Linked DNA regions of Agarilytica rhodophyticola. The protein of the gene in region 1 interacts with the protein of each later gene in a pairwise test. Links are inferred from orthologs where the notes say so. Each region holds a gene or a part of one and is shown on either strand. Other genes may lie near its edges.

Region 1 (12,134 bases):
TCGCCAAATGAAGAAAAATCATTAGCTAATTCTTCAGCTTTAGACTTTGTTCTATTCGCAATAGTTAAAGCTTGCGGTTTTTTATTTAACATGGGCAATAAGATTCCTCTTACTGCACCACCTGCACCGAGAATTAACACTCGTTTATTCTCAATAGCCCAACCTAGACGCTGACTGATATCAGAAACCAAACCCACGCCATCAGTGTTATCACCAATAATCTCACCATCTGCTTGTAGGGCTAAGGTATTTACTGCGCCAGCAACTTCGGCTCGCTCAGTCAGTTTATGAGCATAATTAAATGCATCTAGCTTAAATGGAGCAGTAATATTAAGTCCCTTACCATCGTTAGCAAAAAACTCATCTGCTGCTTTATTGAAACCATCTACATCCACACAATATTTATCGTAAGTTAATAATTGTTTCGTTTGCTGCGCGAAACTTTTATGTATCAGTGGCGACTTCGACTGTGCAATGGGATTGCCAAATACTGCATAGCGATCAGTTTCAGATACAGACATTAACTTACTCCCCATTGTTAGTTATAAATTTTCTGACCATTAAACCCATTCGCGCGTTTTTAAATAGCGTGTATAAAGTTCTTCTTCGGGGCTATTAGCTTCAGGGTGCCAATCATATTCCCAGCGCACTAGTGGTGGTAAGGACATTAAAATAGATTCTGTACGGCCGCCGGTTTGCAAGCCAAATAATGTCCCACGATCGTAAACTAAATTAAATTCAACGTAACGACCACGTCGATATAACTGAAATTGTTTTTCCCTTTCAGAGAAGGGAGTATCCATGCGTCGTTCAACAATGGGAGCGTAAGCTTTTGTATAGCTATCGCCAACCGCTCGCATGAAATCGAAGGATTTTTCGAAGCCCCAACTATTGAGGTCATCAAAAAACAAACCACCAACACCGCGTGGTTCATTGCGATGTTTTAAATGAAAATACTCATCACACCATTTTTTATACTTGGGATAAACCTGGTCACCAAAAGGCTCACAAGCTTCCCTTGCCGTGGTGTGCCAATGAACACAATCGTCATCATTACCATAGTAGGGAGTTAAATCGTAGCCGCCACCAAACCACCACACTGGCGGCTCGCCATCTTTTTCAGCGATAAAAAATCGTACATTAGCATGACTGGTGGGAACATAAGGATTATCAGGATGTATCACTAACGACACCCCCATTGCTTCGAATCGTCTACCAGCTAACTCTGGGCGATGAGCTGTCGCGGACGCAGGCATTTGGGCCCCTTTTACATGAGAGAAATTCACCCCACCCTTTTCAATGACTTTGCCCTCAGTCAATACGCGCGAACGACCACCACCACCTTCTTCTCTTACCCAGGAATCCTCGACAAAGTTTTTTTCTTGATCAAGTTCACTTAAGGTGTTACAGATATTGTCTTGTAAATCTTTTAAATAGCTTAAAACCGAAGCTTTATCTACATTGTCGTTCATAGCTGTCCCGTTTATCGGATAATGTTACCTGAGCGCAGGTCTATAATTTTTGATGGGGCTTGTGACTTGCCCACTACCCCCGGTGAGAATAACACGCCCCTTTTTTTGAAATATCGATTTGCATCAAAAGATGTTCTGGCAGGCGGCAAGCCTTGCGGATTTGCCGATGTAGATACGATGGGGCCGGCAAATTTATGGCAGAGGCTTTTAATTAAGGGGTGCGCACTGACGCGCAAAGCTATAGTGTCGTGTTCACCGCATACTAACGGCGAGACTTTGCCGTGGTGAGGAACCAACCAAGTGACATGACCCGGCCAAGTTTCGTTCAACTTTTGTTTTTGCTCACCACTGAGCTCACCCAGTAGAAAATCCAATTGGGATATATCACCTGCAACTAGAATAAGCCCTTTGCTCCAATGGCGATTTTTCAGCGCAAGCACCTTTTCAACAGCATGAGAGTTAAAAGGATCGCAGCCAAGTCCCCATACAGCTTCTGTGGGATAGGCTATCACATCGCCACATCTGAGTGCATTTACGCAAATATTAATTCGAGGGTTGGATAAATACATAAAAAAGTCGTCAATCAAAAACCGGCAAGACGTTACGCTATTTATATACCAGAGGCAAGATAGCCTCTTTAATCTTATTCGAATTCAAAGCTTTTCCATACAAGTTTGAAAGCACAGATTATCTTTAAGAACAATTATCTAAGCTTTGTCTAAGGCCAGTTTTCGGACAACTTTAATTAGACCCTAGGTATACTCATACTAACTTTGTGTAGCCTGAAGGTTCTTGGCCAACCATTCCTTTTAGCTCAAGGGACATAAGTGTGGCTAGTAATTCTCCGATGCTCAGTTGTGAACGCTGTGCTAGCTCATCAATACTGCATGTATCGTATTCGACGTTGTCTAGTACTTTATTTTCTATTTCGGTAAGTTCAGGTTTAGCTTTTTTGTGGTGGCTGATATCAATAGAGGGGATTACAAAACCCTCTAGCTCACGGACAATATCGTCTGCTGTTTCAACTAACACCGCACCTTGCTTTATCAAAGCATGACAGCCCTTACTTTGTGGGCTGGAAATTGAGCCAGGGATAGCAAAAACTTCACGGTTTTGCTCAAGAGCATATTTTGCCGTAGTTAAAGAGCCGCTTTTGATTGCAGCTTCTACAACTAAGGTGCCAACACTGAGACCACTGATGATACGATTACGGCGAGGAAAGTTCTGAGGAATTGGGGCTGTGTTAAGGGGAAACTCACTGACTAATGCGCCGCCGTTGGCGATGATATCCTCTGCCAGTTGCCAATTACGGTGGGGATATATTTGATCAATACCACTGCCCATTACCGCAATAGTTGCCCCCTTTGCGGCCAATGCACCTTTGTGTGCTTGAGTATCAATACCAAGAGCCAAGCCACTTGTAATCGCCAAACCTGCATGAACTAATGACGAGGCTATATTAAAAGCATTATTTCTACCTGCCTGGGAACAAGAACGGCTACCAATGACAGCAAGCTGCGTGGTGTTGAGCGCTGCAAGAGAACCTCTTACATAGAGTAGCGGCGGCCCTTTAGGTATTTCTCTTAACTGATCAGGGTAATGATGATGGTAATGGTCAATAAGGTGGATGCAGTTTTTTTGGCAACGCTCAATAATGTTATCAATTTTAGCGTCACTCGCTTTACCAGCAGCGATATCAATGATTTGTCTGGCGATCTGATCGGACAACCCCCTGCGCAACTGTTCATAAGGTGCCGCAAAAACACCATCGATGTCGCCGAAAGCGTCAATAAGCTTCCAATAGGTTGAGACTCCCACACCGGGAATGTTGAGCAATTGCAATATGCGATGAAGAGAAGAAGACATAAACCATCCTTGTTTGTTAGAGACTAGTCTTTGGTAAATTCTAGCCTTTTGCAGATTATAGAAGTGGCATCCCGCCACTTCTGAAGAATCACTGATTATATAGTGAACACTGAAAAATAACTATGAGGCTATATCACTTAAAAGCATTCCATTCTTAAACTAATGAAAGAAAAGTCAAATCAAGAAAGTCTGCGACAACCTGCGGAAAGCACTAATAATTTTGTATTTTAGATTTCCCACAGTTGATAAAGTTCTAGATATTCATAGGAGACCGAACTTAGAGGCATAACAAGCGAGTCAAAATACGAAAAGACCAAAAAGCTCACTTTGGGCTTACTGCAAGTAAATATCAATCGATAAAAGGACGGTGGGATAAGCATGATAGAGCAGTTTAAAACCATTAACGATATAAGTGCCGTTATAAAAGAATATGAAGGGATGCTTCGCTTACGCCCAACTCGAAAATATAGCCACCCAACGCTATACAGAAACAGAGACGTTCCGAATAGTGAAAAGCTTATTATGGGAGTAAGAGTAAAGGACTGGTTTTTTTCAGAGAATAAAGAATGGGTATTGCCCCACAACCAAATGGGGCTATCGTTTTCTTCTACATACAAGAACTTAAAAAGCGTCTATAAACTGAAGGAAATGCATAGTAACGGAGCAAGAGTAGACGTATATTGGACACTGGAACGCCCTGATCTACCGTCAGGATTTAAGTTTGTTGCAGACCAAAAAACAAAAGGGCATTACTTTTTAACCGTCACCGAACCAATGCTATTAGAAACACTCATAGACAAGCTTAGAGTCGTGGCACGCCAAATGTCAAAAATAACGGGATATCAGCCATGATCACATTTCAGTTTGAAGAAGAACTTCAATATGCAAAATACTATGCTGATAAACTAGAAAATAATGAAGCAAAGACGATTTTGACTAAGTTAAACGTTTCAAATGCCACCGAAGCAACTATCCTTGCCCAATTCTTCTGGGATATGGTTAAAGCATCTATAAAAGATGAAAACAATGGCCTAAAGCTAGAATGGGATGATGGCGCTGAATTTTGGAATGAGAAATTATTACAGTCTTTCTCCGGTTATCTTGAGCGCACAGGTTATGAACAACAATGGGAAGACGTTACTGACTCAATTTAAAATACGCTTGATAAAGATAAAAAACTGCCCAAACTAATTTTGCCTTTTGCAGATCATAGAAGTGGCATCCCGCCACTTCTGAAGAATAACTGGTTATATAGTGAGCACTGAAAAATAACTATAAATGCCCATCATGCAGAAGTTATGGGTTTTTAACCTTATCGTTAACTTTGATGCCTTTTTCAGCTTCCAATACCAGTGCAAAACTGAGTTTTTCGAAAACTCTAAAGACCATCACCAAACCCGCACGCTCATCTGGCAGGGTAACATTTTGCTGAGAAATGCGGTCGCGAATGCGGTTACCACGTTTGTAAACAGCCATCACATTACCAGCCTGTATACCTTCTCTTTCACCGCGATTGATCACAACTACATCCATTTTACCTACTAATCTCACACCACCTTCAACGGCTAAAATAACGCCTTCAACTGGCCCTACTGGTGCTGACGGGAAGAAAGTCGAGTCAATAGAGCGTTCTTCTTGCTCTAGTAATCGATCACCTATGCGAATTTCTTCAGTGGTACGTGAAACTTCGAGTGTAGATATTTCACCATTTAGCGCGCTTACCTCACCACTACCGATATCTAGGGCTTGCATACCAAGCTTTTCTCTCGTTTCTGGATCGATGAACATTTCACCGGGGCGGTATATGCCATAAACAGCAAACTTCTCTTTTAGATCGCCGCGAATGTAAATTTCGTCTCCAGCACCTGCAATCAAATTCTCATCTTTACCTGCCACTACGTAGGGAGCAGTTTTCAGTTCTTCCTCACCAACGATACGGCTGCGTGATAAGAAACTATTAATTTTATCCAGAGGAATTGTATCAATAGCTTCTTCAGCCGTGAGAATACGAGCCTTGGGAGAAAGCTTGAAAACGCGACCTGAACGATCTACCGTCAAACGAGGCTGACCGGAGAGGTAAACCAAGCGAATCACATCGCCAGGATAGATAAGATGTGGGTTTTCAATTTGCGCATTAACATGCCAAATTTCAGGCCACATCCAAGGGTTTTTTAAGAAACGACCTGAAATATCCCACAAGGTATCGCCCTTTACTACAGTGTGAGTATCGGGTACGTTATCTTGCAATATCGGTTCCTCAGCATTAACAAATGCTATCGTTGGAAGCGAAGTTAGTACGATAGCGAAGATACTCAGAAGAATTTTTTTCATTACTATAATCCTGTTGAATTCGGCGCGAGAGCATTTAGCAGTTATAATAGCCCAATCTATGTGTTGTTGGTCATCTCGCCCAGCAGCTCGAAATAGTATAAACCCTTATTGATCATAATGTTAGCAACGATAGTTAGCTAATTACTAGAAGTTTGTCACGTAATGGCCTTATTACCTATACTTGAGTTCCCTGATCCACGGCTTAGAACCGTGGCCAAACCCGTCGCAAACGTCGACGACGACATACGAAAGCTCGTCGATGACATGTTTGAAACCATGTACGAAGCCCCTGGTATCGGGCTTGCTGCCTCACAAGTCAATGTCCACAAGCAAGTGATTGTCATTGATGTGAGTGAGGAACGCAACGAGCCCTTAGTGTTTATCAACCCTAAAATCGAAGTTCTCGACGCCAATCTTTTCGATTATGAGGAAGGTTGTCTCTCCATACCGGGATTTTACGAATCTGTCAGTCGGCCTGAACATGTTCGAGTCACTGCCCTAAACCGCGATGGCACTGAGTTCACCATTGAGCCTGAAGGCCTACTTGCGGTATGTATCCAGCACGAGATGGATCATTTGCAAGGCAAGCTCTTCGTCGATTATATATCGAATATGAAACGCCAACGCATTCGTAAAAAACTTGAAAAACAACACAAGGCAAAAGCTTAGTGTCCAATTCACCTTTAAAAATCATTTTTGCAGGCACGCCTGACTTTGCCGCCCATCATTTGCGCGCGCTATTGTCTACAGAGCATCAAATATGCGCTGTTTATACACAGCCGGATCGTCCTTCTGGCCGAGGTAAAAAGCTTACCCCTAGCCCGGTGAAAAAACTGGCGCAAGAATATAGTATCGAAGTCAAGCAACCAATTTCTCTAAAAGATCCAGATAGTCAAAAAGAATTGGCTGAATTAGGCTGCGATATTATGGTGGTGGTCGCTTATGGTTTGCTATTGCCCAAAGCAGTGCTGGATATCCCGCCGCTAGGGTGTATCAATGTCCACGGATCGATCCTTCCTCGTTGGCGAGGCGCCGCTCCGATTCAGCGTGCAGTAGAAGCTGGCGACAAGGTTTCAGGTGTCACCATTATGCAAATGGATGTGGGTCTAGATACCGGCGATATGTTGCTCAAAGCGGAATGTCCAATTCTCCCAGATGACAGTACAACAGACTTGCACGATAGATTGTGCGAGATTGGGGCTCCAGCTTTGGTAGAGGCTTTGGCTCAAATTGCGCAGGGCAGTGTCAAAGCAGAAAAACAAGACGACGCCTTAAGCAATTACGCCCGTAAAATTGAAAAAGCAGAAGCTGAAATTGACTGGACTTTGAGTGCAGAGGAAATATCTCGCAAAGTGCGCGCCTTTAATCCATTCCCCATTTGTTTTACTTTACTCAACAACGAACGTCTGAGAATTCACAAGGCTACAGTACTAGCAGATGATAATTCTGCGTCAACACCAGGACGTATGAGTATTACTAATAACCAGATTGTTGTGCAGTGTGGTGAAGGTCAGCTGCAACTGGAGCAGCTCCAGTTGCCAGGGAAGAAGGCCATGAGCGCCATAGAATTTATTAATGGCGTAGGCAAATCACTTACCGAATCCGGGAATATTCAGTTAGGACAGCAAGCAAACACATGAATGTCCGCGCCGTTGCAGCACATGCACTAGTACCGGTTATCACACAAAAAAGCTCTCTTGATAGTGCCATACAAAATTGTGAGCCATCACTAAAAAGTAAAGACTTACCTCTTCTAAAAGAGCTTTGCTTTGGGGTAGTGCGGCATTTTTTTTCGCTAGAGTCAGTACTCGCTCAACTATTGAGTAAGTCGCTTAAAGCAAAAGATAAAGATATTCACGCACTGGCTTTAATTGGCCTTTATCAAATTTGGTATATGCGTACTCCGGATCATGCAGCTATTAATGAGACGGTCAACGCAGCAAAAAAACTCAAAAAATCATGGGCAGCGGGTTTACTGAATGGATTACTGCGCAATTTCATCCGCCAACAGGATGAACTAACAACAGGCAATGACAACACTAGTACTGACGCTACGGCATTATTCAACCACCCGCAATGGCTTATCGAACGACTAAAAAATGCGTGGCCTAATAACTGGCAAGAGATTATCGCCGCCAATAATGTGCAGGCCCCTTTGACTTTGCGCACTAACCTGCGCCGAAATTCTCGCCAGCAATTTGTCGATCAACTTAAAGAAAATGATTACGAATTTTCACTTTGTCAATTTTCTCCGGTTGGTTTAACCCTATCCAAGCCTGTAGATGTAACCCAATTACCTGGCTTTGAAAATGGAAGTTGCAGTGTGCAAGACGAAGCCGCCCAGCTTGCCGCCACACTATTAGATTTAGCGCCAGGCCAACGTGTTCTCGATGCGTGTTGCGCTCCCGGCGGCAAAACCTGCCATATTGCCGAGCAAGAAGCGGAGCTTAAAGAGGTCGTTGCATTAGACCTAGAGGCTTCTCGTATGCAAAGGGTTAAAGAAAACCTTGCACGCTTAGAGCTGGATGCCACATTAATTACCTGCGATGCACAAGATATATCTCGTTGGTGGGACGGTGCACTTTTTGATCGCATACTATTGGATGCTCCCTGCTCAGCTACCGGTGTCATACGTCGCCATCCAGATATTAAGTTACTACGTCGAAACAGTGATATAGCGCAGTTGGCTAATTTACAAGCACGTTTGCTTAAACAGCTTTGGCAGACACTGGCACCGGGTGGTTTACTTGTTTACGCAACATGTTCAGTATTACCTGAAGAGAACGAAAATTTGATCAAGGCATTTGTAGAGCAACAGGCTGACGCTATACACTTGCCGCTTACGGAAGTATATAACGACATTAGCTGGGGGATCGAGCGGCCAATGGGAAGACAACTTTTCCCACAGGTAGGCGGTCATGATGGCTTCTACTATGCTCTTATTAAAAAAGAGCGATCATGAACTAAGAGCAGCGTGCACTTGCACGAATCCAAGGTATGAAAATAATTATTTTGGGTGCTGGCCGAGTCGGCGGCACACTCGCATCTAATTTGTCCAGCGAAGCCAATGACATCACAGTTGTTGATTCAGATGTGGATAATTTACGTGAGTTACAGGACCGTCTCGATATTGGCGTGGTAGCCGGCCATGCTTCTTATCCAGAGATTTTGCTCCAGGCCGGGATTGAAGATGCCGATATGCTCATCGCTGTTACAGGTATTGATGAGATCAACATGGTGGCCTGTCAAATTGCCTACAGTCTGTTCCGTACTCCCACCAAGATTGCTCGCATTCGCTCCCAGGAATATGCATCTCACGATGGTCTCTTTCGCAATGAAGCCATACCCATCGATGTCATCATCAGTCCAGAGCAAGTGGTATCGGATTATATTTATCGTCTGGTAGAACAACCTGGCGCACTACAAGTGCTGGATTTTGCTGATGGCCTGGCACAATTAGTAGCGGTAAAAGCTTATTATGGTGGGCCGTTAGTGGGTCAAGAATTGCGCTTTATTCGCAAGCATATGCCCAATGTGGAAACTCGTGTTGCCGCTGTTTATCGACGCAATAGACCACTGATGCCCACAGGTTCTACTGTAATAGAAGCCGATGACGAGGTGTTCTTTATCGCCGCCCGAGAAGATATCCGCGCGGTAATGAGTGAATTACGTCGCCTCGATAGAGCCTATAAGCGTATTATTATCGCCGGCGGCGGTAACATCGGCCTGCGCTTGGCACTTAAGCTGGAAAAACAATATTCTGTCAAAGTTATCGAATACAATACTAAGCGCGCTAGCTTTTTATCAGAGCACCTCAATCACGCCATTGTATTGCAGGGAAGCTCTTCCGATCAGGATCTCCTACAAGAAGAAAATATTGAAGACACAGATGTCTTTTTAGCGGTTACCAACTCTGATGAAGCGAATATTATGTCGTCTTTGTTAGCCAAGCGTATGGGAGCAAAAAAAGTTCTCACCTTAATTAATAACCCGGCTTATGTAGATTTGGTTCAGGGTGGCGAAATCGATATCGCCATATCACCACAGCAGACAACTATTGGCAGTTTGTTAGCCCATGTAAGGCGAGGTGATATAGTTAATGTTCACTCTCTTCGCAGAGGCGCAGCCGAAGCAATTGAAGTCATTGCTCATGGAGACGAAAAGAACTCCAAAGTTGTGGGTAAGGCCATTGAAGATATCGATCTGCCAGAAGGCGCAACTATCGGTGCAGTCGTGAGAGAACGTCAAGAAGAAGAAAAGGACCTAACCCGCTCACCGGAAATTTCGATGGGCCTCGCTCTCGCTAATAGCGCCGTTGTGGACAGCAAACATGAAGTGATTATTGCCAGCGATGACTTAATTATTGAGTCTGGCGATCATGTGATTTTATTTTTGATAGATAAACGTTACACCAGTGACGTGGAAAGATTATTCCAGGTTGGATTCACTTTTTTCTAAGCGCAAAGTATGCACTATTCCATTATTTTCAAAGTGCTCGGCCTATTGTTAATGCTCTTTAGCTTAACAATGGCACCACCAATTTTTGTCTCGTTTATCTATCACGACGGCACATCTGCAGCGTTTTTCTTAGCTTTTGCGATTACTTTTATTACCGGCCTCACCGCTTGGTTTCCAGTGCATAAAATCAAGCAGGACATGAGAACCAAAGACGGATTTCTAATTACATCACTGTTCTGGATCGTACTTGCTCTGTTTGGGTCGCTACCATTTTTAATTGCCGACGCTACTCATTTATCCTTTGCCGATGCAGTCTTTGAATCTCTGTCAGGGCTTACTACCACAGGCGCAACCGTCATCACAGGTTTAGAACATCTGCCTAAATCTATTTTATTTTATCGCCAGCAACTGCAATGGCTCGGAGGAATAGGCATTATCGTTATCGCGGTTGCCGTCTTGCCAATGCTAGGCATTGGCGGCATGCAGCTGTATAAAGCTGAAACACCAGGGCCTGTAAAAGACAGTAAATTAACACCACGGATTACTGAAACGGCAAAAGCCCTGTTTTTTATTTACCTCAGTTTAACTATTTGTTGCGCCCTGGCTTACTGGATCGTCGGCATGGGTATTTTTGATGCTGTTAGCCATGCTTTTTCTACGGTAGCGATCGGTGGCTTCTCTACTTACGATGCCAGCATCGGCCATTTCAATAGTGCGCCGATCATGATTATCTGTATGATTTTCATGGTGTTATCAGGAATTAATTTTGCCCTGCACTTTTTCGCATGGCGAGAAAAAGGCGTTTCACACTATATTAGAGATCCAGAATTTCAGTTTTATGCCGCTATCATTATTTTGTCTACAATCATTACCTCAAGCTATCTGGCGTACTCTAATACCTATGATGTCAGCGACAGTATTTTAAAAGGTAGCTTTGAACTTATCTCAATTTTAACTACCACAGGCTTCGGTGTTGCCGATTTTTCTATTTGGCCAACCTTTCTACCTGTGCTGATATTTATGACGGCCTTTATGGGAGGCTGCGCTGGCTCCACAGGCGGAGGTATGAAAGTCATCCGTGTGTTGTTGATGATTAAGCAAGGCATTCGCGAGTTGCACCGCTTAGTTCACCCCAATGCCGTAATTCCGGTAAAAATTGGCAATAAGATGGTTTCCGATCGTGTGATTGAAGCAGTCTGGGGATTTTTTGCTGTATACCTAGCCTCGTTTCTGGTGATGGTAGTTATGCTAATGGCAACAGGGCTAGATTTTCTTAGCGCCTATACGGCAGTGGGGGCTTGCCTCAATAATCTTGGACCAGGGCTGGGCGCTGTTGCGGCTCATTATGGCGATATAAGCACCAATGCTAAGTGGATTTTATCCTTCGCCATGCTGTTGGGGCGCCTGGAAGTATTTACTTTATTAATATTATTCACACCGGTATTTTGGCGACGTTAGCCACCTGTCTACTAACCTAGTGGCTTGATGTTAAGGTTCTTACATGTGTCTGCGACACGCGGCGCAACATCCATGCAACGCTATTAACCCAACATATACTGCCGCCGAGGTAATAGAAATAAACCTTATGAGAGATTAAAAAAGATAACGAGGCTCGCCACCAGGAGGAATATTCTTAAAGCGCTTATACTCCCACTGATATTGCTCCGGGCAATGAGCAATACATTCTTCCACACCTTTATTAAGCGCCGCTAAACTAACGTCCAACTCTGGCGAATCAATACCGTCAGGGGCTTTGAAAAAATGTGTTTCAAATCCCCCAGGCACACGTTTTACTAAACCCATGATAATGGAACACTTTGAACGTTGGGCAAAACCATGCACAGTAGTCATTGTATAAGCAGGATGACCAAAGAAAGGGCTAAACTCACCGTGTCCTTTGCCAGGGTTTTGATCAGGCAATACAGCAGTGATGCCGCCATTTTTTAGGGAAGAAAGTAACTTGACGATGCCACGTCGATTAGTAGGTACTAGAGTCGCCCCTGTTTT
Region 2 (12,010 bases), 5.6 Mb from region 1 along the record:
TAGAAAATGACGCGGTTGATGTGCCTATTAATGGGCGTTTAAGTGTTAATGGTTTGTTTTTTTTGCGCAATGCTGCACTCAATAGCATGGGCATAATCATGCTACCCAAATGGATGATATGTGAAGAATTACAACAACAGCGCCTACTGCCGGTTTTGCAAGACTTTCCTATTATTCCAGCCGGTACACCTATTCATGCAATATTTGCTAATAAAAGACAACTTGCCCCTAAGGTTAAAGTTTTTGTTAACTTCTTACTTAAGCGAATGAGAAAAATATAAAAAAATTTTAATATCGAAGACTTATTAAAAGTCTCGTATGCTTTACGAACTAGCGTTTGCTAAAAGTGTCTAGAATTTAGTTTTTTATTTTTAACTAACGATGGAAATTGACATATATGAAAATAAGACTATGTCACACAATAACATTGTTATTGTTGTTATTACCTTTGGCCCTGTATGCACAAGAGGAGCCGGTTAGCACGGGTTTTTTTAATAAGGTTGCGGCAGGTGGTCATGATGTTAAGGCTTATCATGGCTTGGCTAGGAGCGATAAAGCGGTCAAAGGCAAGAAAGACTTTGTGGTTGAATGGAAGGGTGCTAAGTGGCGCTTTGTAAGCCAACAAGACAGTGAGGCTTTTGCAGAAAACCCCGAGCGCTTTGCTCCTGCATATAATGGCTATTGTGCTAATGCGCTATCTCTGGGTGAAGGCTTGGTAAAAACTAATGGCAAACACTGGGCGATTTTTGATAACAAATTATTTTTGTTCTATGCTTCTCGCGGTGCTGAGCGTTGGCGAAATAGTAACTATAAAGCCTTGAAAAAAATTGCCGACCGAGAATGGGCAACTATCTTACAGGCTAAAGTAAAATAATTACCCCCAGTTAAAAAAGTCTATTTAGCCAAGCTGGTTTTTATAGCAATGTTTTTTTGACTCACTAACAAACCAGTAATAATTAATACGGTTGCTAATATTTGTGCTGGACTAACACTTTCGTTATAGAAAATATTTCCTCCCAATAAACCAAAAATAGGGACTAATAGTGTTAATGGCGCGACGCTGGAAAGTGAATACTTAACAATAAGCCGGTTCCAGATCCAGTAGCCGAGCAAGGTGGTTGGATAGGCTTGAAATAACACTGAAAACCAAGTCCCGCTATTTACTTGCTCGAATAAATTATGGAATATTTCACCGCCGTGGGTTAACCAAGCAAGTAACACTAATGGGATTGGCGCAAATAACATCGACCAAAGATTAAAAGCAAATATGGACTTGGGGTGCGCGCTTTTTAAAATAGCGCCTGTAATACTCCAAAATAATGCGCCCAGTAGCACAAGTAGTAAACCTGCTGAGGTGAGTGCGCCACCGTTATATAGTAATTCTTCTAGGATAATAACGCCGAGTCCTGTGATCGCCAGCGATGCTCCCAAGGCTTTGGCCAAACTAATAGAATCACCAAAATAAAAGCGACCTATAAGTAGACTGCTCACCACATTAAGTTGCAGTAGTAGCGACGCCATGCCGGCAGACAAGCCCATATCAATAGACCAAGTCACCATTCCCCACACACCAATGCCAAAGCAGAGGCCGTGAATGATGAGGTAGCTCCATTTTACATCAGGTTTTTTAATAAAAAATATCAAAGGTAAAACGGCGAAAAAAAAGCGGGCGGCGGTGAGTAGTAAAGGGTCGGCTGTGCCAACGCCAAGTTTTATCACACTAAAATTGAATCCCCATAAGCACATAATGGCAATACCTATGGATAAGTCTCGAATACTCATAATCAGCTCTGCAATGGTGTTTTTAGGGTATTGTCGAGTAAAATAAAAATAGAATACAGTATCAATTTTTGAAATTTTTTAGGGTACAATTTTGCATGTGGTGAATACAAAAGCTGTTCATATGATGACCGTTTACATAAAACTTAAGGTAGAGCCATGAAATTGTACCTTTCACTTGCTGAGCACTACATTGATGATATTAAAGTAGGGCGCCTGCCACCGGGGGCGCGTTTGCCGGCTTTGAGACGAGTGGCAAGTCAGCACAATATTAGTATGACCACAGCGGTCAAGGCTTATCAGCACTTGGAACAAAGAGGTTGGATTGTGTCGCAACCGCAGGCAGGTTTTTTTGTCGCTAAGGGCGCGACTACTAATGCTTCCGATCAAAATCCGGATATTCCCAGTTTTACTGCACACACATCGGATCCTAGTGCTTGTGCCCCTGTCGCTGGTTATAACCCAAATAGCGGATTTTTTAGTCCATTGGGAACTTCTATGCTGTCGCCAGCGTTATTGCCCACTCAAGAGTTGCAACTGAGCATTAAGCGCGCCGCTAGAAGAGCAGGCAATGACTTGCACTACTACCCTGAGCCCCAAGGCAGCCAGTCGTTACGGTTGGCATTACAGCAACACTTTAGGAAGTATGATTTCGCATTTTCGGATTCTGACCTGGTCGTCACCCATGGCTGCCTGCAGGGGATTAGAATAGCGGTGGACACTGTGAGTAAAGAGGGTGACACCTTAGCGGTAAGTTCGCCATGTTTCAGTGGTCTGTTAGATTTACTTTCCAATATGTCTCGCAAAATTATCGAAATTCCAAGCTCGCGAGACGGGCTTGACTTAGCACAGCTAGAACGACATATGAAGCGTAAGAATATGACGGCTGGCTTGTTTAGTACTTCTCATGTGAATCCTCTTGGCATCAGTCTTAAACCCGAGCAGAAACAGCAACTTGCTGCCCTTGCCAGTAAGTACCAAATTCCTATCATAGAAGACGATGTGTATCTGGAGATGGGCTATGATAAAAAACCACCTTTAGCCACTAAATACTGGGATAAAAGCGGACATATTATTTGGTGTGGTTCCATTTCTAAGACTTTGGCTGCTGGCGTTCGCCTTGGCTGGTGTCTACCTGGTCGCTATCTTAATGAATATATTACTCGCCATAGAAACACCAGCTATGGTGTTAACACTTTAATTCAAATGAGCATGGCCGACTTTATTAACAGTGGCCAGTATATGCATCATCTCAATAGAATGCGCATAAAACTGCAGCAGCAGTCTTATCAATACCAGCGCTATTTAAGAGACAACTTACCACCTTACACCAAAGTTAGCGATCCATCGGGAGGCTTAGTTTTATGGGTTCAAATTCCTGGTTTGGATGCAGAAGCCTTAACTGAGAGAGCTCGGCACGAGAAAATTGATATACGTTCGGGGCTTAGTTTTAGTACCCAAAATTATTATCGAGATTACTTCCGCATTAACTTCGGTTGGTCCTTAGAAGCACATGATAAGCAAGGTAATCTACTAGAAACAGAAGCGTTTCAACAGCTGAAGCGGGTATGCGAACTGGCGAATGAGCTATGTAAGGTTAGCAGGCCCTAGTTGTTGTTTGTAAATAATATCTAGCGCCTAGCCGTTGTGATTGAGCATACTCCCACTTAACATTAGTAAAAGGGGAGATATGCCTTGGGGCTTAAAAGTCTTGCACTGCTTTTTCCTGTTCTTTATAGCGTTCATTTAACTTTTTTTGAACGTTTTTTGCATCATCCATTAGTTTTTTTATTGCCTGCGGATTATAGACTTGACCCTGAGGCATGACATTGTTTTGTGTTTGAGCAATTTCTTGTGGTTCCTCTTCTTCAATTCTCAAACCTTGTACAACATTCACATTAGGATCAATTTCAAGTACTTTACGCTGCACGTTTTCCGGCGGTGGTTCTGATGAATATTGTGTGACGCCATTTTCATCCACCCATTTATATACCGTACTACTACCACTTAGCGGATTGATTTTGTCCAATTTGGGGCTGCTCAATGATAGGTCTGGTATTTTCATATCATTACTGTCGAAGGGCGTCTTCCCCGTCATGATATACAGCATGTAATTGGATGCCCCTAAAGCAATGACAACAACTAAGATTGCTTTGGTTATGAGTTTTTTCATACCTCGTATCTCCTTGCTAAATAGTATTCGAGGTTTTTAAAACCTTCTTAAGCCAGTGTTAGGCCATCATACCCTAGGTATCGTGCAGTGACTGTAACGGTCTAGGCTCAGGTATTTTTATCTTTTAGTATAAAGTCTTTTCAGATAAAGCAGTTCTAGAGTGTATTTATAGCAGCTCCTAGGGGAATTGTACGTCATATATAGAAGAGTAGCGAATACTGATCTATTTATCCTGCGAGCATAGTATTATTATGTTTTGTAGCTTTTAAATACTAGAGCCTGTTACTGCGCTCTAACAACATGACATACTCAATGTATTAATCAGCAAAACCTTATATGAATCAAGAAATAGTCAAGCTTGCTCAGCAATTGGGGCAAGTGTTAGGTAGTAATAACTATCAGGTCACCACAGCTGAGTCCTGCACTGGTGGTGGAGTAAGTACGGCAATCACAGAAATTGCTGGTAGTTCTGCTTGGTTTTCTGCCGGCTTCGTTACCTATAGCAATGAGATAAAAGAAAAAGTACTAAACGTACCTTCCAATATTCTCGATAGTTATGGTGCTGTAAGCCACCAAGTGGTAGAAGCCATGCTGCGCGGTGCGATAAGTATTAGTGCGGCTGACGTAGGAGTCGCTATTAGTGGAATTGCAGGGCCAACTGGCGCCGCACCAGGTAAACCAGTAGGAACTATATGTTTTGCCGTGGGTAGCACATCTAAAGTCAACACATATACTGAGTACTTTGAAGGTAATCGCAGCGAAATTAGAGAGCAGGCGGTGGTTACTGCCCTTAGTTATTTGCTGGATTTTTGCTCATTGGAGCAGGCGGTATAGTACTTGTAATAAAACAAACTACTGTATAAAGATATAATGCTGTTTGCGTATACAGTATTTTTGTCGTATTCTTATCTACAGAATGCTAGAGAAGGAACTAATCTAGTCTTTCATAAGATTAAAGAACAAAAAATAAACATTTTTTAAAGGTGATGGGTAAAAATGGATACCAATAAAGAAAAAGCGTTACAGGCGGCATTGACTCAAATCGATCGCCAATTTGGTAAAGGCACAGTGATGCGCTTAGGCGATCGCGAGCAAGTGTCTATTCCGTCTATTTCTACAGGTTCATTAGGCTTAGATGTGGCCTTGGGCATAGGAGGTTTGCCCCGTGGGCGTATCGTTGAAATCTTCGGCCCTGAATCTTCAGGTAAAACGACCCTTACTTTGCAGGTTATTGCAGAAGCTCAGAAACAGGGCGGTACCTGTGCTTTTATCGATGCTGAACATGCCCTTGATCCTCTTTATGCCGAGAAGCTTGGCGTTAATGTGGAAGAGTTGATTATTTCTCAGCCAGATACAGGGGAGCAAGCGTTGGAAGTAGCGGATATGTTGGTTCGTTCAGGTGCTATTGACGTTATTGTTGTTGACTCTGTGGCTGCACTAACACCAAAAGCCGAGATCGAAGGAGATATGGGAGATCACCATGTGGGCTTACAAGCCCGATTGATGTCGCAGGCATTAAGGAAAATCACCGGTAATATTAAAAATGCTAATTGTATGGCGATTTTCATCAACCAAATCCGTATGAAAATTGGCGTAATGTTTGGTAACCCAGAAACCACAACCGGCGGTAACGCTTTGAAGTTTTATTCGTCTGTTCGTATGGATATTCGACGCATTGGTGCTGTCAAAGATGGTGACGAGGTGGTTGGCTCCGAAACTCGAGTTAAAGTTGTTAAGAATAAAGTTGCCCCTCCATTTAAACAGACAGAATTTCAAATTCTCTACGGGCAGGGTATTAATCGCCTAGGGGAAATTGTCGATTACGGTGTGAAGCTTGGCTTTGTAGACAAAGCGGGTGCCTGGTACAGCTACAATGGCGATAAAATTGGTCAGGGTAAGGCAAATGCTATCCAATACCTACGGGAACATGCCGATATTGCAGAATTACTTGAGCAAAAGATAAAGTCGGAGCTACTTGGTGAAATCATTGAAACAGAAGAAAGTGAGAATGAGCAAGCTTAAGGTTTTCCATTTGGTGATTTCTAAAAGCCGGTAGATGTACCGGCTTTTTTGTGCATGGTAATTGTTTGAATGGACACAACTTTAAAAAAAGACGTGTATAACAAAGCTATTGAATTATTGTCGATGCGTGAACACAGTCAAGCTCAATTGCGTGAAAAATTGCAGCAAAAATTCAACTGTGATCAATCCTGTTTAGAGCCTGTTCTAGAGCGTCTGGTGGATCAGGGCTACCAAAGTGATGAGCGTTTTGCGATAGCGTTTACCCGCAACCGATTAGCTAAAGGTTTGGGTAAGCGACGTGTCTTACAAGAACTCATGTATAAAGGCATTACTACAGATATTGCCGAACAAAGCTTTAATGCAGAAGCTCAAGGTGAGTTGGCGAGTGTAAATATTATCGAACAAACATGGCGAAAAAAATTTAAAGCGCTGCCTCAAGACCAAAAAGAAAAAGCTAAACAGTATCGTTTTTTACAATATCGAGGGTTTAGCATTGACGAAATAAGTCAATTATTTAAGCGAATAGAAGGCTAGAGGTGTGTTGCTTTAAAAAATCCCAAGGCCTTAGTAAATGGTAAATAGCCTCAATAAGGTATGAGAATGTTTAACAGATTCTAATGTTGGTTGCGCTACTTGTCTTCATGTAGCGCAGCGTGATTGGGATGTTGCACATTTATAACAACCCTGAAATCCCCTTGAGTGCCGTCAGTAAAGCGGTAATGATCAGCAATACGATAGATATTTTTTTATAGCCAATATCACTCGTGCGTTTAAATATCATCTCTCCTACTTTGCTTCCTGCAATAAAAATCGGTAAACCCAAAACTGCGTAAATTAGCATTGCTTTATCAATTAACTCTGCGGCATACAAAAAAGGAATAGCTATTAAGGATGTAAAAAAGAAAAAGATGATCATCGATGCACGTGCTTGTACTGGTGCAATACCACTACCCAAAAAATAAAGGATAGCGGGCGGCCCTGGCATGCTGGCTAATCCTGCGAACAGACCTCCGAAAACGCCACAAGGTATTGCTGATCTAATGTTGGCTTTAATGGGCAGACCTCGTTTACTGATCAAGCCTATTACCGCAAAAATAACCACCCCAGCAATAACAATTCTCACAATATTACCATCGAGCATTGTGAGCAGATAAACCCCGAGAGGTATACCCACTAGTGAGCTAATGGAAAACCACGATACGGATGACCAGTGCGCTTCCTTTCTGCAGGTGGGAACATCATATAAACCAATGAGGGCTTGTAACAATGTTATGTATGCCACCGAAATTTCGGGGGGCAAAAACAAACTAATCACAGGAACTGCGGCAATGGCAAAGCCAAACCCTGTGATACCGCGTAAAACAGCACAAGCAAAAACAACGGTGTAAAGTAATACACTAGCCCCTTGGGTTAGCTCCATATTGTCGCCTCGTCTTTTAAGTAGTACCAGACATAAGACATACTTTGTCCCATTCGCCTAAACGGCGTTAATACGCCGTAATGGGGTAAGGGCGACTGGAAAATGGGCAGCGTTAAGTCCTGCTTTTGTCCTGCAACTAATTGCGCTAAACGTCGACCAGCTTGCGCGGAATACATTACTCCATTACCGCCATATCCTAGCGAATAATAGGCTTTTTGACTTTCATCCGGTTGAAATATTCGCGGCATCATGTCGTGGCTCACATCAACCCAGCCCCACCATGAATAATCGATTTCGACTTTTTGTAAGTCAGGAAACTTGCGATATAAGCCAGTTTTTAGTAGATCCAAATGCTTTTGGTGGGGGGCACCTTTACCTTTAATTGCACTTCTACTACCAATATGTACGCGATTATCTGGCAGTAAGCGATAGTAGTGACGCAATGTTCTCGTATCCGTAAGCGGGCAGTGGACGCGAATACCGCATGCCCGTAACTCGTCTTCGGTCAACTGACGGGTTACAATGGAATTAGAAAGAATTGGCATTAATCTATGTTTAGTTAATGGGCTTAATTCGCCAGAGGTATAACCGCCAGTGGCAACTGCTACCGACTTTGCTGACACAGTACCACCGGGGGTGCTTAAGTAGTGTCTACCATTATCCTGTGTCCACGCTATAACCGGGCTACTTGTATATATTTTCGCACCTAATTTACGTGCAAGCTTCTGATAGCCAAATGCCAGTTTGCCTGCGTGAACACTTGTACCATCTTGTTCCCACATAGCACCAGCCGCTTCTCTATCATTTACATGCTCTGCTTGAAGTTCATCCTTGGAAATGACCTTTGCGTTATAACCAAAAACATTTCGAAGCAACGCTGCTTCTTCTTCAAGGCTCCGAACAACAGTGGGCTTGTGCGCAATATAATAATGACCGCCCGGTCGGGGGTCACAGTCAATAAGGTCGTCTTGAATTAAGTCATCGAAAAGTGCAAATGCATCCATCATTTCGGCATGCATTTTTTTTGCAATATCAATGCCCCAACGCTTAATCCACTGTGAACGTTTTAAGCGACCCGATGAAAACTGTGCTTGACCGCCATTACGTGTCGAACATCCCCAAGCAACGCTATTAGCTTCTAAAACAACCGCTTGGATATTGTGTTCTTTGGCGAGATGAATGGCGCATGATAACCCTGTATAACCGCTACCGATGATAACAACATCGGTGGTGAAATCAGTCACAACAGAGCCGTCATCTTTGGGAAACTCTCCAGCAGTGTCTATCCAATAGGTTGGTGCATATTCTTGCCCATGCCCGGGAGTGCTCTGCACCAAGGGGTCGTATGTGGGATCATATGGAGAGAAGTGTGAAGTATGCTTCATAAAAGCCTCTTTAAAATACTGATAAACTAAACTTGAAAAGCTGGACGAGTTTTACGAAAAGCTTGTTTAACCGCTATCTTTCCATTTTTTAATGTAAATAAATCCGCTCCTTGAGCTTCCACTCGCATGCCGGATTTATCCGTACCCATAAATGTCCATTCAGAGACTGCTCTATCTCCCGAGACCAGATGGCTATGATGTGCCCATTGTGCATCCGACATAGCGGTCCATACAGCACTAAAGGCATCTGCGATGGCGCTCTTACCTTCGATCTTATTACCGAAAACATCATCGCCTGCAACGGTGTAGAAGATTGCGTTGTCATTAAAAAAACTCATAACAGCATCAATATCATGCAGATTAAAGGCGTCAAATAATGCAGATAAATCTTTAGTCGTCATGGTTAAACTCATAAAATCATTCTCTTTTAAATATTTTATCGTTAATAAAAATGTACCTAGTACCCCAATACTCTAGGTAGCCATAGGGATAACTCTGGGATATATGCAATAACAAAAATCATTGCGGTATTAACAAAAACAAATGGTAAAGCTCGCGCTGAAATTTTCTCGATTGAGACTTTAGAGATACCAGATGCGATAAATAAATTTTCACCCAGTGGAGGGGTTTGAAAACCAACGCCTAAAGCACAGACCATCACAACCCCGAAATGGATAGGATCAATACCAACATTGAAAGCGATGGGAAGCATTATCGGAACCAGTATTAAAATAATAGCCAGCGTTTCCATAAACATGCCAACAAAGAGTAAAAATAAAATAATCATTGCCCAAATCAGATACATATTATCGGTTAGCTCAAGCATAGACTCGGCAATTTTCGCTGGAATATGATTTTCAACGAGTAGACGACCGAATACAGTAGCGGTGAAAAGAATCATTAATACTCTGCCACATAGCCAAGTTGTTGTTTGCAGTGAAAAAGAGAATGAGGGCCAATTTAATTCTTTATAAATGAAAATTCCAATAAATAAGGTATAAGCTATGGCAACAATGGCAGCTTCTGTCGGAGTGAAAAATCCTGAGTAAATACCACCTAAAATAACAATCGGTGCTAGCAGTGACCAAATAGCATTTCGAATAGATTGTGCAATTTTTTTAAAGCAAAGTATTTGCTGGCTACCGACATAACCCTCTTTTTTACTTAGAATATAATTGACTGTTAGAATCCCAATGGCAATAACTGAGGCCGGAATAACTCCTGCCATAAAAAGCTTTGAAATAGAGACCGTTTGAAACAACCCAAATTCTTCAATAGCGGAGGGTGAAGGCATAACTCCTAACGCAGCGATACCAAAAATAACCATTGGAATAGAAGGCGGAATTACAATGCCCAATCCTCCTGCTGACGCAGTTACTGCTGCGGCATAGTCCTTTTTATAGCCGCGCTTTACCATAGCTGGAATCATTAGCATACCAACGGCGGCAGTTGTTGCCGGGCCTGAGCCTGAAATAGCGCCAAAAAATAGGCATGCGACCACAGCTGCTGCAGAAATTCCCCCTGTAAAAGGCCCTGCGAGGCTTTCGGCCACATCAATTAGACGTTTGGAAATCCCAGCCGCTTCCATTAATGCGCCGGTTAATATAAATGCAGGGAGTGCCATGAGTGGAAATGAACCCACCGAGGTGAAAGCTATTTGCACAAATTTAATCGGGTTTTCTTCAAGATACAAGAATGACAGCAGTGAGGCTGTACCAAGTGCTACAGTAATGGGAGTCCCCAAAATCAATAATAATAAAAATGTACCAAAAACTATCAGCGATATTTCACTTTGCATGGATTTACCTTTTTCATTAAACACGCTTGCAAGAGAACCGGTTGTTTCTCGACGACATAGGTAAGTGTTGTTGTTTAAAACAATGCGAGGCTCATTAACTGTCTAGTGTTTGTATATCTTCATTTTTAATAATGCGACGATAATTTACTTCGATAATCCTAATTGTCATTAGCGTAAACGCAACCGGCAAAATAATGTAGATATACTTCATCTCGATGCCGAGTGTTTGTGATTTCCAGAATTTGTTCATCCGATTGAAAACGAAATCATAAGATAAATAAATAAAATAGACATTAAAGAAAATCCAGAATAGGTCGGCAAACGAGTCTAGGTATTTCCCCCATTTTTTGGGAAGTAATTTGAACTGAATGGTAACGCGGTTGTGCGCATACAATCGAGCAGCTTCACTTGCTCCCAAATAAACAAACCATACAAACATATAAACTGACAGCTCTTCAATCCACGCAAATGAATAGCTGAATAACTCTCTACTTACTATTTGTACAAAGAGTAAAATGACAAAGCTGCACAGTAAAAAACTGCACATCAGTTTTTCGAAATTATTCCAAAGATAAAGGCTTGCCCGTTTCATGTATAAACCCTTGAACTAAAATAAAAGATATAGATAGCCAGGTGCTTGTCACGCACTTGCTAAAATAGGAACATTGTTATAAAAAAGAGGCTGTAGGGGATACTTTGTGAGGCCAAAAAATGGCCCACAATAGTAATACACAATCCTTATTTTACTTGCGGACGGTCTAACTCTTTTAGTACTTTATTGAGTTTTTCTACACCGCCAACGCTGTCATAGAATTTTGGCCACACTGTCTTAGTTGCCAATTCAATAAATTCTTTTTCGTTATTAGCCGGTTCAGTAATTTGCATACCTCTTTTAACCAGCTCAACTTTAATTGCCTCTTCTTTGTCTCTAAGAAGTTGTTCACTGAACTGCGTAGCTTTTTTACCTGCTGCCAGTATTGCCGTTTGATCTTTCTTTGATAAGTTTTGGAAAATAGCTTCTGAGACAATTAATGGTTCAATGGAAAAGATGTAACGAATATTGGTGATATATTTTTGTACTTCATCAAATTTCATTGCATAGACCGTGAGGTAAGGATTGTCTTGCCCGTCAACCACCTTTTGTTGCAGGCCTGCAAAAGTTTCAGACCACGCCATTGGCGTGGGGTTAACGCCCCAAGATTTATAGGTTTCAATCATAATTTCGTTTTTTGGAACACGAATAACCAGACCTTTCAAATCATCAACAGATGACACAGGACGCTTCGAGTTAGTCAACACACGAAAGCCTGAATAAGCCCAGCCGATGATACGCACACCAGCATCACGAATTGTGTTTTCAATCAACCCTTGACCTACAGGCCCTTGTGTTAAATTAACTGCATCTTCCAAACTTAAAATTACGTAAGGCAGAG

What was found.
Region 2: the proteins of dprA (region 1) and recA interact in binary tests that used the Bacillus subtilis proteins (3 or more experiments, as listed by UniProt). The link is inferred for Agarilytica rhodophyticola from one-to-one orthologs.

Annotation. Positions count from the first base shown.
Region 1 is NZ_CP020038.1:6,788,276-6,800,409, forward strand. The notes cover bases 1,287-4,270. They hold dprA (DNA-processing protein DprA), read right to left. Parts: upstream 3,339-4,270; coding sequence 2,235-3,338; downstream 1,287-2,234. Other genes in these bases: hemF (oxygen-dependent coproporphyrinogen oxidase), read right to left, coding at 1,287-1,472; tsaC (L-threonylcarbamoyladenylate synthase type 1 TsaC), read right to left, coding at 1,484-2,041; BVC89_RS27965 (hypothetical protein), read left to right, coding at 3,717-4,190; BVC89_RS27970 (hypothetical protein), read left to right, coding at 4,187-4,270. Also shown: aroE (shikimate dehydrogenase), read right to left, coding at 1-521; more of hemF, read right to left, coding at 561-1,286; more of BVC89_RS27970, read left to right, coding at 4,271-4,492; BVC89_RS27975 (LysM peptidoglycan-binding domain-containing protein), read right to left, coding at 4,635-5,669; def (peptide deformylase), read left to right, coding at 5,832-6,338; fmt (methionyl-tRNA formyltransferase), read left to right, coding at 6,338-7,309; 16S rRNA (cytosine(967)-C(5))-methyltransferase RsmB, read left to right, coding at 7,306-8,631; Trk system potassium transporter TrkA, read left to right, coding at 8,667-10,127; BVC89_RS28000 (TrkH family potassium uptake protein), read left to right, coding at 10,137-11,585; BVC89_RS28005 (lysophospholipid acyltransferase family protein), read right to left, coding at 11,721-12,134. UniProt on the Bacillus subtilis protein: Protein that helps load RecA onto ssDNA during transformation. Binds cooperatively to circular ssDNA, is able to bridge different segments of DNA. Favors the loading of RecA onto SsbA- or SsbB-coated ssDNA and formation of RecA-DNA filaments.
Region 2 is NZ_CP020038.1:1,232,396-1,244,405, forward strand. What follows is about bases 4,102-6,961. They hold recA (recombinase RecA), read left to right. Parts: upstream 4,102-4,948; coding sequence 4,949-5,974; downstream 5,975-6,961. Other genes in these bases: BVC89_RS05260 (CinA family protein), read left to right, coding at 4,289-4,786; BVC89_RS05270 (regulatory protein RecX), read left to right, coding at 6,044-6,508; BVC89_RS05275 (sulfite exporter TauE/SafE family protein), read right to left, coding at 6,648-6,961. Also shown: BVC89_RS05235 (LysR family transcriptional regulator), read left to right, coding at 1-281; BVC89_RS05240 (YHS domain-containing (seleno)protein), read left to right, coding at 398-874; BVC89_RS05245 (EamA family transporter), read right to left, coding at 895-1,782; BVC89_RS05250 (aminotransferase-like domain-containing protein), read left to right, coding at 1,939-3,390; BVC89_RS05255 (DUF4124 domain-containing protein), read right to left, coding at 3,482-3,952; more of BVC89_RS05275, read right to left, coding at 6,962-7,394; BVC89_RS05280 (NAD(P)/FAD-dependent oxidoreductase), read right to left, coding at 7,385-8,779; BVC89_RS05285 (nuclear transport factor 2 family protein), read right to left, coding at 8,806-9,192; BVC89_RS05290 (TRAP transporter large permease), read right to left, coding at 9,237-10,601; BVC89_RS05295 (TRAP transporter small permease), read right to left, coding at 10,672-11,169; BVC89_RS05300 (TRAP transporter substrate-binding protein), read right to left, coding at 11,316-12,010. UniProt on the Bacillus subtilis protein: Multifunctional protein involved in homologous recombination, DNA repair and competence.